DNA from 3 places in the Paraburkholderia kirstenboschensis genome. Region 2 is predicted to be linked to each of the others. Evidence: predicted binding sites of a transcription regulator. Region 2 holds the regulator's gene; each other region holds the start of a gene.
The links. The regulator LexA, encoded in region 2, represses DNA repair genes until DNA is damaged. The targets are predictions, from matches to a motif close to ACTGTATNNNNATACAGT.
Positions count from the first base shown of each region.

Region 1: the regulator LexA is predicted to act here: its motif matches at 2,280-2,297, upstream of imuA (translesion DNA synthesis-associated protein ImuA).
Region 3: the regulator LexA is predicted to act here: its motif matches at 1,616-1,633, upstream of imuA (translesion DNA synthesis-associated protein ImuA).

Region 1 covers NZ_CP136513.1:1,876,049-1,880,209, reverse strand. Annotated here, with positions in the region: partial or broken gene RW095_RS30995 (sensor histidine kinase) at 1-932, shown strand, start outside; gene RW095_RS30990 (ketopantoate reductase family protein) at 1,075-1,986, shown strand; gene imuA (translesion DNA synthesis-associated protein ImuA) at 2,309-3,016, shown strand; gene RW095_RS30980 (Y-family DNA polymerase) at 2,946-4,161, shown strand, end outside.
Region 2 covers NZ_CP136513.1:950,036-954,196, forward strand. Annotated here, with positions in the region: gene RW095_RS27025 (universal stress protein) at 1-74, shown strand, start outside; gene RW095_RS27030 (DUF2939 domain-containing protein) at 242-913, opposite strand; gene RW095_RS27035 (hypothetical protein) at 1,027-1,383, opposite strand; gene lexA (transcriptional repressor LexA) at 1,513-2,163, opposite strand; gene RW095_RS27045 (sulfate ABC transporter substrate-binding protein) at 2,476-3,525, shown strand; gene cysT (sulfate ABC transporter permease subunit CysT) at 3,676-4,161, shown strand, end outside.
Region 3 covers NZ_CP136511.1:301,361-305,521, forward strand. Annotated here, with positions in the region: gene RW095_RS01525 (hypothetical protein) at 1-180, opposite strand, end outside; gene RW095_RS01530 (TPM domain-containing protein) at 925-1,473, opposite strand; gene imuA (translesion DNA synthesis-associated protein ImuA) at 1,645-2,352, shown strand; gene RW095_RS01540 (SOS response-associated peptidase family protein) at 2,443-3,405, shown strand; gene RW095_RS01545 (hypothetical protein) at 3,486-4,019, shown strand.

The DNA.
Region 1 (4,161 bases), 930 kb from region 2:
TTCGTCACGATGAGCGCACCCGCTGCGCACGCGGCGATGCTCTACACGCGGCCGTGCCGCGCCGACAGCAACCTTCTGCCGATCGCCTGTCTCCTCGCGACCGGCTTCGGGCTGCTCGCGGCGGCGCTGTGGGTGTATGCGTACGAGCAGCGTTCGAGCATCGCGCGCCTCGCCGCCACGATCGAGCAGCGCAGCAGCACGGACACGTTGCCGCAAACGTTGGCCGAGTTCGGGCCGCCCACGGTCGCGCGTCTGGCACGCGCGATCAACGGCGCGCAGCGCTACGACGCCGAACGCGTCGCCCAGGTGCTCGACGTGCTCGCAGCTTATGCGCACGACCTGCGCACGCCGCTGACACGCATGGCTTTGCGGTGTGAGCGGCTCGACGACGGCGAAGTGCGCGACGCGATCGAGCGCGATCTCGCCGAGATGGGCGAACTGGTCGAGGCAAGCCTCGCTTGCGCGCGAATGCAATGCTGGGCGGGACAACCGTTGCAGTGCTTGGATGCGGATGGACTGCTCGGCGCGCTCGTCGATAAAACTACAGGGACGCCGGCCGCTCGGTAGAACTCGAAGGCGAGGTGGGTTATCCGGTTGTGACGTGCCCGCATGCGCTGCGCTGCGTGCTCGTCAATCTGATCGACAACGCGTTGCGCTATGACAGCGCCGTGCGTTTGTGCGTGCGCGTCGATGCACGGCGCGTGGTACTCGCAGTGGTCGACTCAGGGCCCGGTATCGTGCCGGCCGAAATGGAAACCGTGTTCGCGCCTTGGTATCGTGCGCCGCGCACGGCAGCGCGAGCGCCGGATTCCGGCTTGGGCCTGACGCTCGCGCGGCGTCTCACGCTCGCGATGCGCGGCGAACTGCAACTGGAAAACCGCCGTAACGGCGGACTCGAAGCAAGGTTGACGCTGCCTCTCGCAGTAGCGTGATCTTCAGGCAGCGCGAGATGGAAAACCGCCCACGCGAATTCGCGGAATAAGCGAGCAGTTTCGCGTGTTGTAGCTGGAGCTTCATGTGCGGGACAGAACGAAGTTGATGCAAGGCATTGATAAATCTCTTTCGAGGATGTGAATGAAAGTTGCAGTGATGGGCGCTGGCGCCGTGGGTTGCTTTTATGGCGGAATGCTCGCGCGAGCCGGGCACGACGTGGTGCTGATCGGACGGCCGGATCATGTTCGCGCGATCGGGCGGGAAGGGCTGCGTCTGCAGACGCCGTTTTTCGACGAGGCGATTGCCGTATCGGCGAGCACGGAGGCGAGCGGCGTCGCGGGCGCGGAACTGGTGTTCTTGTGCGTGAAATCGTCCGACACCGAGACGGCCGCGGCTGCCATGAAACCGCATCTTCGCGGCGATGCGCTGATCGTCACGTTGCAAAACGGCGTCGACAACGCGGAGCGCGTGCGTAGCGTCGTGACGCAGGAAGTTTGCGCGGCGGTGGTCTATGTCGCGTGTGAGATGGCCGGGCCGGGGCACGTGCGGCATCACGGGCGCGGCGAACTGATCGTCGAACCGGGCGACGCCGCCGGGCGCATGGCGCGCGTGGCCAATGCCGCCGGCATCCAGACGGCGCTATCGCCCAACGTGCGCGGCGCGCTATGGGAGAAGCTCGTACTGAACTGCGCATACAACGCTATCTCGGCGCTAGTGCAGTTGCCGTTAGGCGAGTTGCGCCGGCTGGGCGGCGCGGGCGTGGAAACAGCCATGCGCGATATCGTCGCCGAGTGCATTGCCGTGGGGCGTGCGGACGGCGTCGCCATGCCGGACGATGTGAACGCTACAGTGCAAAGCATCATGAGCACGATTCCGGCGGGACAGTATTCGTCGACAGCGCAAGACGTCGCGCGCAACCGGCGCAGCGAAATCGATCATCTTAACGGCCACATCGTGCGTCGCGGACGCGCGCTCGGCATTCCGACGCCAGTGAATCATCTTCTGCTGATGCTCGTTCAGGTGCTGGACAATCGGCAAAGCGCGGGCTTGTGATGTGGCGACAGCGCCTGAACGCGGAGAAGGCGCTGACGGTGCTCGAACGTCCTCGCATTCGTTCGCGTCGACGCGTCATGAGCGCAGCCGCAACGCGCTCATGATCGCATCCTTCGAGTCCTTTCATTGGGATTCAGACCGCACACCGTCGCGATGACGGTGTGCGTCGGGAAGTGCCCGCGTTGATGGCGTTTTCTTTGAAATGGATGGCCCACGAGCCTGGGCCCACACCTGTCCCTCCGTTTGCTCCCGAAAAAAGTGCCTGTTCCCCGTCGCGAAAATGCGTGTAGGATACTGTACATCCATACAGGTATTTTCGTTTATGACCGCGTCTTCTCCACCGCCCGAAGCGATACACCCGTCCCTGTGGCGGGCGTCCCAGCTTGCGCGCGGTCGGGGGCGGGTGGTCGACACCGGCTACCCGGCGCTATCGGCTGAACTGCCGGGTGGCGGCTGGCCGGTGGGCGCACTGGTCGACCTGCTCGTGCAGCAGCCGGGTGTAGGCGAGCTGCGGCTGCTACGACCCGCACTCAGTGCCGCGGGCAACCGGCCCATCGCGTTCGTCCAGCCCCCGCATACACCGGACGGCCTCGGGCTCAGCTACATCGGCCTGTCGCTTGAGCAGGTGCTGCGCGTCAAGGCGCAGAAAACGGCGGACGCGCTCTGGTCGGCAGAACAGATTCTGCGTGCCGGCAGTTGCGGCGCGCTGATTTTCTGGGCGCAGTATGCGCAGGCTTCGTCACTTCGGCGCCTGCATCTGGCGGCGCAGTCGTCGGAGACGCTTTTCGTCATGGTGCGGCCGCTCGCGAGCGCTCAGGACGCGTCGCCGGCGCTGTTGCGGCTGGCGCTCAAACCATCTGCCGACGGCCTGACCGTCGACATCGTGAAACGACGAGGGCCCACGCGCGCGGAGCCCCTGTCGATTCCCCTTCAACCCACTCCTGTTTTGCTGTCACGACATGCGCGTCTTCCTCGCCGTTCACCTGCCGAAGTTGCCGCTCGAAGTTTTCAGACCGAAGTGGTCGCCTGAGCCCGCTCACGGCAGTGTCGTGCTCGAGAAGGACAAGGTCGTGATTGCGGACAGCGTCGCGCGCGCGGCCGGAGTGCGGCTCGGCATGAAACGCGGTGGCGTTCTCACGCTGTCGCCGGAGACAGACATGCACGAACGCGACTTCGCCCGCGAGCAGTCCGCACAACGCGAAGTCGGCATGGCGCTAATGCGCTTTTCGCCCGAAGTCGCGCTGCTCGATGAAGCGACTGTCGTCGTGGAAATAGGCGCGAGCCTGCGCCTCTTTGGCGGACTGCTTGCGCTGTGCCGCGAGGCGAAGGCGCTGCTTGCCACGCTCGGTCTCACCGCGCGCGTGAGCGCCGCGCCGACCGGCCAGGGCGCGTGGCTGCTGGCGCGATATGCGAAGGGGCGGGGCGCACGGCGCGTGCTGAAGCTGTCCACGCTCGAACAGCGGCTCGCCGCGCTGCCAATGGTCGCGGTCCCCGAGGTGCGTGAGTTCGCCGACTGGTTCGCGGGGCTCGGCTGCGAAACCATCGCCGACATCCGCCGGCTGCCGCGCGCCGGGTTGCAGCGGCGCTGCGGCGAACATCTGCTCGATTCGCTCGACCGCGCATTTGGCACCGCGCCGGAACTCTTCGACTGGCTCGAACTGCCGCCCACGTTTTCCGCGCGCATCGAAATGCCGGACCGGCTCGAACATGCGGACGGCGCCGTGTTCGGCGCGCATCGGCTTATCGTGCAGTTGTGCGGCTGGCTCTGCGCAAAGCAGTTCGCGGTCACCGCAATACGTTTGTTGCTGGAGCACGAGCGGGGGCGCGACGCCATCGAACCCACCACCATCGACATTGCTCTCGGCGAGCCAACGTGGCGCGAAGAACACCTGGTGAGGCTGCTGAAGGAGCGCCTGCATCGCATCGAACTCACCGCGCCGGTTATCGCATTGCGTCTGGATGCCTCGAAAGTGGAGTCCGCTGTGCCGGCTTCCGACACGCTTTTTCCCGAGCCCGGCGGCTCGAAGGAAGATCATGCACGGCTGCTCGAACTGCTGGTCGCCCGGCTGGGTGACGAGAACGTGCTGCGGCCCGCGCCGAGCCCCGACCATCGGCCGGAAGTCGCCAACTGCTGGGTGCCGGTGACGCAACCGGTGAAGCCCGCAGTCATACCGG
Region 2 (4,161 bases):
TGCTCGACCGAGTGTCATGCAGCATTCTGGTCGCGTGTTCTTCCGCGCATGAGCAGCAGCAAGAAGCGGCCTGAGAGTGCGGTTCGGGCGTGCGGCCACACGCGCCAGGCATGCAGCCTTGGTGCGGGACGCGAGCGTTCGGCCGGATGAGCGGGTTGGGCGGAGTGTGGGGCGTGAGCGGCGTGGGCGTTCAGTCTGATCGGCGGCGTGAGTGTTCGGTCTGACACGCCGCGCCTGACGCTCACTCGTTCAGATTGACCGCTGCCAGCTTCCACGTGAAGAGACCTTCGCGGATGAAGATGGCGGAGTAACGCGCGTCCCCGGCGCCGTGCTGGTAGGTGACTGCGAACTCGTTGAGGCTGCGATAGCCGGCTGTGGTTTGCGGCGGTTGCGGCGGGGCGCCCCTGGTGGTCGCGTTGCCGCTCGCATTCCCGGTAGCGCCGCCAGGCGCGTCGATGTCCGCACCGGGCGATGCGGGCGCAGGCGCGCTGGCAACGGGCGGATTGCCGGTGACCGGCGCAGCGTTCGGCCGCTCACCGGGCTCACCGCGCGGCGGCATGCCGTTCAGCAGCGCAGCCACGCCGTCGGGAGTTGCATACGCGTCGACGAGCGGGCCGATCAATGCGACGCCAATCATCGCGCCGATCGCAGCCAACGGATTGCCGTTTCCATGTGAGTCCAGCCGGCGCGTCAGCAAGCCTGTGACTTGCTGCTTCAGGCTCTCGCGCAAGGCCGGAAAATCGACGTACCGATTCACCGTCTGCGCGTCACGTGCGTTGGCCGCGCGTTTGAGGTTATTGAGCGCGATATATGGCGAGGCATAAGCAAAGCCCAACGCCGCGATCACCGCGATAACTATCAGCGTGACGATCAGCGGACGGGCGCTGCGCTTCCTGTTTGTTCGAACTGCCATCGAGCGGAAATCTCCGTCAGGTGTGATCTAACGTGGACCGCGGCCACGCTGAAACGATCCGTGCGCTGCCACAAAGCATGTGGCCACGGCGCGCCCGCACACCTCACAGATCATCAGGACTCGAACACCGCGCCGTGGACATTGGTTTCCTCGGCGATGCAACGGTCGATCATGCGGCACACCGCATCCACAGTGCCGACCATGATGAGCCGGGACGGCCCATGGTAGACGCGCACCGGCGCGCGGCGCTCCGGCTCCGCAGTATTGAGCCCTGAATTCAGCGAAACGCGGGCGAATGCCGGTAGTGAAGACGGCAACGCGGCCTGCAGGTCGGAGCCGCGAGCGGGCGAGTCGAACAGCGACGCGGTAGCGGCCGTGGACGCTTCGATCAGTGAGCAAGGCACCAGCTTACGCAGATGGCGCAGACGGCCGAACTGGCGAAACGGCAACAGACGGGCAAGGCGTTCCATGAGTCTCTCCGGGCGATTCAACATGAGTACTGCTTTAGTCGGTGAGCAGGCGGGCGGTTGGCTAATGACGCACTGAGGACGCACTAATGACGCACTGAGCTTGTTGCTCATTGAGCCGACCCGGCGCTGTCAGAACTCGCCCGGGCGGATCAGCCCGACAGCGATGCCTTCGAGCGCGAAGTCCGCGCTGCCTGTCTCAACGAAGATGTTCTCGTAATCGGGGTTCTCGGCAATCAGCTCGATACCGTTCGCGCGGCGCTTCAGGCGCTTGACCGTGACGTCGTCGCCAAGCCGCGCAATGATGATCTGGCCGTCTTTGGCCTCGCTTCTTTTCTGCACCGCGAGCAGATCGCCGTCGAAGATACCCGCGTCGCGCATGGACAGTCCGCGCACCTTGAGCAGGTAATCGGGCTTGCTCGAGAAGAGCGCCGGGTCGCACGCATAGTGTTGCGCGATATGTTCCTGCGCGAGGATCGGACTGCCGGCGGCAACCCGGCCAATGAGCGGCAGCGACAGCTGCATGATGCTGGCGTGCGGCAACGTGAACTGATGCGGCGCGTCGTCCGGGCCGGCAAGCAGGCGAATGCCGCGCGACGCGCCGGCCGCGAGTTCGATCACGCCCTTGCGGGCAAGCGCCCGCAGATGCTCTTCAGCCGAGTTTGCCGAGCTGAAACCGAGTTCGGCGGCGATCTCCGCACGCGTGGGCGGAAAACCGGTGCGGTCTATGGCCCGGCGGATCAGATCGAAAACCTGCTGCTGTCGTGCGGTGAGTTTGGTCATGGCGTCACTGTATGGATGAACAGGTGCCTGTATTTTTATACAGTATCCGGCGCAATTCAAGCTTTACTTTAAGTTCGGGAGTGGACGCCTCGCTGCAACGTCGTAAATCGGCGTCAAAACATCCGTTTTCGTGCCGCAACGCCTTATCTGGCTGTCATTACCACTTTTGCGTATTAAAAAATGAATAAACATTATTTTTAATGATGAAAGCGCTTCGATAGACTGGCCTTCCAGTCGCGCTCATGTGCACGTGATCCGACGCAAAACAACACCACACGCTGTTTCAGCGCACCAACACGCGGAGAACTTGACATGAATCATCAGGACACGGGTCGGGCAGGCAGGAGCCGAAAACTCATCGCAGCGCTCGCGTTCGGCGCGGCAGCCGCGCTCGGCGCCCTCGGCGCGGCCGGCCACGCGCAAGCCGCCGACACGACGCTGCTGAATGTTTCCTACGACCCGACTCGCGAGCTCTACCAGGACGTGAACCAGGCTTTCGCCAAGGAATGGAAGGCGAAGACCGGCGAGACCGTCACGTTCAAGCAGTCGCACGGCGGTTCGGGCGCGCAGGCGCGCTCGGTGCTCGACGGCTTGCAGGCCGACGTCGTGACGCTCGCGCTCGCTTACGACATCGACGCGATCGCGAACAAAGGTTTGATCGACAAAGGCTGGCAGAAGCGCTTGCCCGACAACGCGTCGCCGTACACGTCGACGATCGTGTTTCTGGTGCGCAAGGGCAATCCGAAGCACATCAAGGATTGGGACGATCTGACCAAACCGGGCGTGTCGATCGTGACGCCGAATCCGAAGACCTCGGGCGGCGCGCGCTGGAACTATCTCGCGGCGTGGGCGTATGCCGCGCATCAGCCGGGCGGCAATGACCAGAAGGCCAAGGAATTCGTGGGCAAGCTGTACAAGAATGCCGGCGTGCTCGATTCCGGGGCGCGCGGCGCGACCACCAGCTTCGTGCAACGCGGCATTGGCGACGTGCTGATCGCGTGGGAAAACGAGGCGTTCCTGTCGCTGAAGGAATTCGGTCCGGACAAGTTCGAAATCGTCGTGCCGTCCGTGAGCATTCTGGCCGAGCCGCCGGTGGCGGTGGTGGATAAGGTCGTCGACAAGCACGGCACGCGCAAGCTGGCCGAAGCGTATCTGAATTTCCTCTACAGCGAGCAGGGCCAGGAAATCGCCGCGAAGAACTTCTACCGTCCGCGTTCGAACAAGGTTCCGGCCGAACTGACCTCGAAGTTTCCGAAGCTGAAGCTTTACACGGTCGACGATTCGTTCGGCGGCTGGGCCAACGCGCAGAAGACGCACTTTGCCGACGGCGGCGTGTTCGATTCGATCTACCAGCCGCAGTAACACAGCCGAGGTCCGCGCCGCAGCAGGCGTGGACCGAGGCAACGCGACGCGCCACGGCGCGTCACTTTCCGGAGCGCGCCATTGGCGCGCTTTTGGCCGATCAGGACCAGGCGGCCGGCAACACGAGCATCAACTGAAAGAGTAACGAGCATGACCACGTTGACCTTCCGCAAACCAAGCGCCTTGCCCGGTTTCGGCCTGACACTCGGCATCACGGTGGCTTATCTGAGCCTCGTGGTGCTGATTCCGCTCGCGGCGACCTTTCTGAAGACGGCGTCCCTCGACTGGAGTCAGTTCGTGCGCGCCGTCAGTTCGCCGCGTGTGCTGGCCTCGTACCGGCTGACATTCTTCTCCGCGCTCGGCGGCGCACTGATCAACGCGGTGTTCGGCTTTCTGGTCGCATGGGTGCTCGTGCGGTACAGGTTTCCGTTCAAACGCATCGTCGACGCCGTGGTCGATCTGCCGTTTGCACTGCCCACGTCGGTGGCCGGCATTTCGCTCGCGGCCGTGTACGCGGGCAACGGGTGGATCGGACAGTTTCTGGAGCCGCTCGGTCTGAAGGTGGCTTTTACGCCGGTGGGCGTGCTGGTCGCGTTGACCTTCATCGGTTTGCCGTTCGTCGTGCGCACGGTGCAG
Region 3 (4,161 bases), on a different replicon from region 2:
CCCCGCCTGTTCTGCTTCCGCTTCGGCATTGAATAAGCCAAGCACTCCAGATGCTTCAACGAGCTTGTTGTTTCTGGTAATAGTGCCGCTAGCAGCAAACCGTTCCGGCGCGAGGATGGCTTCCTGCTGAAGGATAGCGTGGCCCCACACGTTGTATCCGCGGTAGGTTTCCGATTCCACTATCGCGTAACCTGAACGGGCGCATGACGAGAGTCCACGCGGAGCACGTTGCCCTCGGGTGTGATTTGTCGCGGGATGTCCGATACATCAGGCGCTTTGGCTCGCGAGGATTGCGGTGCCGAATGTAATTTCACAGGAAGCTTCGCCACGGATGCAATAGGGGGCAGCCGGCGGGATTTCACAGCGAGCCGCGCCCGTTGCCTAGGCTTCCATTGCCCATGCGCGGCTTTCCCATACGCTTGTCCGCGTGCCTCCGGCGGGTTCCAGGTTTCCGTATAGTGCGCTGCTGCCGACACTGTTGACGCGACCACCAGCAGGATTGCGCCTGCACCCACAAATCGAAACATGTTTTCTCCTGCTGCCGCCTATTCTGCTTGCCGGTATCTCATGCACCGCACGATTTGTCGAGCCGACGCATAAACCGTCGCTTCCTGCTCAGTAGTCCCGGTCACTCCCGCACTGTCAACGGCGCCAGTTGTTCCTCCGGGCCGACGTGGCGAGGCCACTGAGTGGCCATTGTCTCACGCAAAGAACGCCGCAGAGGCCGCCTTGCTTCGGCGTATCGCCGGGTTCATTTTCCTGCTCGCCACCCGCTGATTTCCTCTGCAACGCAAACGCCGCGATTTTCGCCATAGGGGGGCGAAGGCCTACGCACACGTATGTGCAACCGTTCGTAGCGGCCACGGGCTTTTCGTTGGTGCGCGCCAACTGTTGCAACAGTGTCCTCGACAATCCCCGGCTCCTTTAGCTTCGTAGCACTGATGGCGAAGTCGGCAACTCGTCGCGCTCTGGCTGCAACGAGGGGAAGTGTCGTTCCAGCAACGCTGTCACTCTGCGAATCCCTCTCACAGCGCCGGACTCGTATTGACCGCGTCTGAACTCGGCCTCCATCTCACGGCAGATGACTTCCCACTCGTCTGCACCGACTCGCGCATGAATGCCTCGGTCCGCCACAATCTCAACATCCCGGTCGGCGAGCAGCAGATATATGAAGACGCCGTTGTTGTACTCGGTGTCCCAGACCCGAAGCTCAGAGAACACCTCAATCGCTCGTTCTCGCGCGGATTCTCCTCTGAGCAGAGCACCGCTGTGCAGTGCGCCTTCGACGGCAAACTCAACCTGGCCGATATGTGCCTGATGACTCTCCCGAACAGCTTTTTCAATTGCGTTCAGTGACCGTCCTGGAAACGCGGACGCTACCCGCCAGCGAGTCATGAACAAATGTCTGATGATTCGGGACAGGTTCCTGATTACCACCTGCCTGAGGCACCGCCGCCGCCAAAGCCGCCGCATCCCCCGGGAAAGGTGTCTCGACTGGAACCGCCACCGAGGCCGCCGCGCCCTCCGCCGATGTATCGCCCACCGACGTATGCGCCGAGACCGCTGACCAAGTCAAGAAACGCCGGTTAACATTTAACAGTCTCACCTGTAGGATACTGTACATCCATACAGGTATTTTAAGCAATGACCACCGCGGCGGCGTCCCCTGAAGCGATACATCCGTCCCTGTGGCGGGCGTCTCAGCTCGCACATGGGCGAGGTCGGGTAATCGAGACTGGCTACCCGGCCTTGTCGGCAGAACTGCCGGGCGGTGGGTGGCCGGTGGGCGCATTGGTGGACCTGCTGGTGCAGCACCCTGGCGTCGGTGAACTTAGGCTGCTGCGTCCAGCGCTCAGCGGGACAGATAGCCGGCCAATCGCGTTCGTTCAACCGCCGCATACACCCGACGGGCTTGGACTCAGCTACATCGGCCTGTCGCTGGACCGGATGCTTCGAGTCAAGGCACCGAAGACAGCGGACGCGCTTTGGTCGGTAGAACAGATACTGCGGGCAGGAAGTTGCGGGGCGCTCGTTTTCTGGACCCAGTACGCGCAGTCTTCATCGCTTCGACGCCTGCACCTTGCTGCGCAGTCATCGGAAACTCTCTTCGTGATGGTCCGGCCGCTCGCCGCAGCACAGGACGCGTCGCCAGCACTATTGCGGCTGGCGCTCAAACCGTCTGCCGATGGTCTGACCGTCGACATTGTGAAACGACGAGGACCCTCATGCGCGGAGCCCTTGGCGGTTGCCCTTCAACCTACGCCCGTTTTGCTGTCGCGGCATGCGCGTCTCTCGCGCGGGTCGCCTGCCGAAGTTGCGACTGGAAGTCGGCGGAAGGAAGTGCTTGCCTGAGCTCAATACGGTAGTGTCGTGCACGAACGTTGCGTTGGAGGGCCGCGGCCCAGTAAGTGCTTATCATGCTCGCAAAGAACGGAGGCAGTTATGTGCTACTCGGCTCAAGTCGTCGCAGACTATAGGAAATTTGTGCGCACGTTTGGCGCCATCATGGACATCCACGAGTTCGCGCGTCTGTTCTTTGAGCGAGCGGAGGGCATTAGCAAATCCAAGATACCCAAAGCCATGGAAGACGCGTTTGCTGAACCGCAGGATGACGCAGAGCGTGAAATCAATGCTCTCATCGCCAGATACGCTTCGGCGCAGGCTACCAAATTCGAGCAGGAGCTGTTCAAACAACGGAAGCGTCTAGCCGACGCCGAACGCACGTTGCAGACGAAGCTCACTAAGGCTGCAACGGAAAGCCAGCGAATCGCGACCGACAAGATTGCCTGGGCGAAGGGCAAGCTAGAGGACCTGCAGCGAACCGAGCCACAACCGCGCGACGCGCGCATCTTTCCGGGCAACTATGCGCCCGTGATGGTGATGGAGAACGGGCAACGATTCGTCAAGCCCATGCGCTATCAGTGCCGCATTGCTGGAAAGCCCGCGTCTTACGACATCAAGTTTCCCGGCACTTACAACGCGCGCCGGGATAGCCTCGAAGGTTTCTGGGCACCTTGCTTTGGGCATACCCATGCGGTCCTTCTCGTTGAAGTGTTTTACGAGAATGTGAGCAAGGCGAAATTCGAAAATACACTACTTGAGACGCACGAGCGCGATGAGAACGTCGTCCTCGAGTTCCGTCCGAGCAACGGCGAGCTGATGCACGTTGCCTGTCTGTGGTCACGGTGGAGCGCGCCGGGCCAGCCGGACCTACTGTCGTTTGCGGCCATTACGGATGAACCTCCTCCAGAGGTGGCCGCAGCGGGGCACGACCGGTGCATCATTCCTATCAAGCCCGAAAACATAGATGCATGGCTTAATCCCGACCCGAAGAACCTGGAGGCCATGTACGCAATACTTGATGACCGAGACAGGCCGTATTACGAGCACAGGTTGGCGGCGTAGCGATGCGTACTCGCTCATACCTTCTTCTGGTTTGATGACAGCGGTTTTTAGTAACATTGCGAGGACGATTGAGTAACGCAATGAATCAGGATTCGGTACGCAGGCACCACATGGATATTTTTTACTATTGGCAGAAGCTGGAGCAAAACCTCAAGAACGGTGAGGTCGGCTATTTCGGCTCCAACAACACGAAAATCCTCGAACTCTCAGAGCGGTTGCCCAAGCGCATCTGGGTGTTCAAAACCCCAAGAGGGATGAAGGGGTCTATCCAGTTGGTCGGCTCGCTGCTTGTCAGCGATGAGCCTTGCGTCGCTATAAAGACCGACTACCCTCATGTCATCTATTACGACCCGTTCTCGCCGGATTCCGTGATGTTCACGGACTCCGATACTCCGCAGCGTATCGAGGCGGTCTCTGCCTACTTCCAGTATCGATTCCACGTCGCGTTTAGTGCCAATTTCAACGGCGATGCCGGGGTCCAAGCTATGGAATCGAATGTAGTTCGCGGGTTCGACGTCCTCGTTGCTGACTGGGGAAGATGCCAAATGCTGGAGCGCGTCAGAGACCGCAAGAACGTCCAGCCCATCAATCCATTCGCGCATCAGTCAACCTGACGTCACTGGACGGTTCCTGTTTCGGTGTATAACCAATGAGCCGAATCTATCTGCGGGAGTTGCGGTCAACCACTGATTTTGGCCCACCCGAGGACTGCCACACCGCGAAGTTCGCTGGGGTTTTGCGCGGCTACCCCGAGCA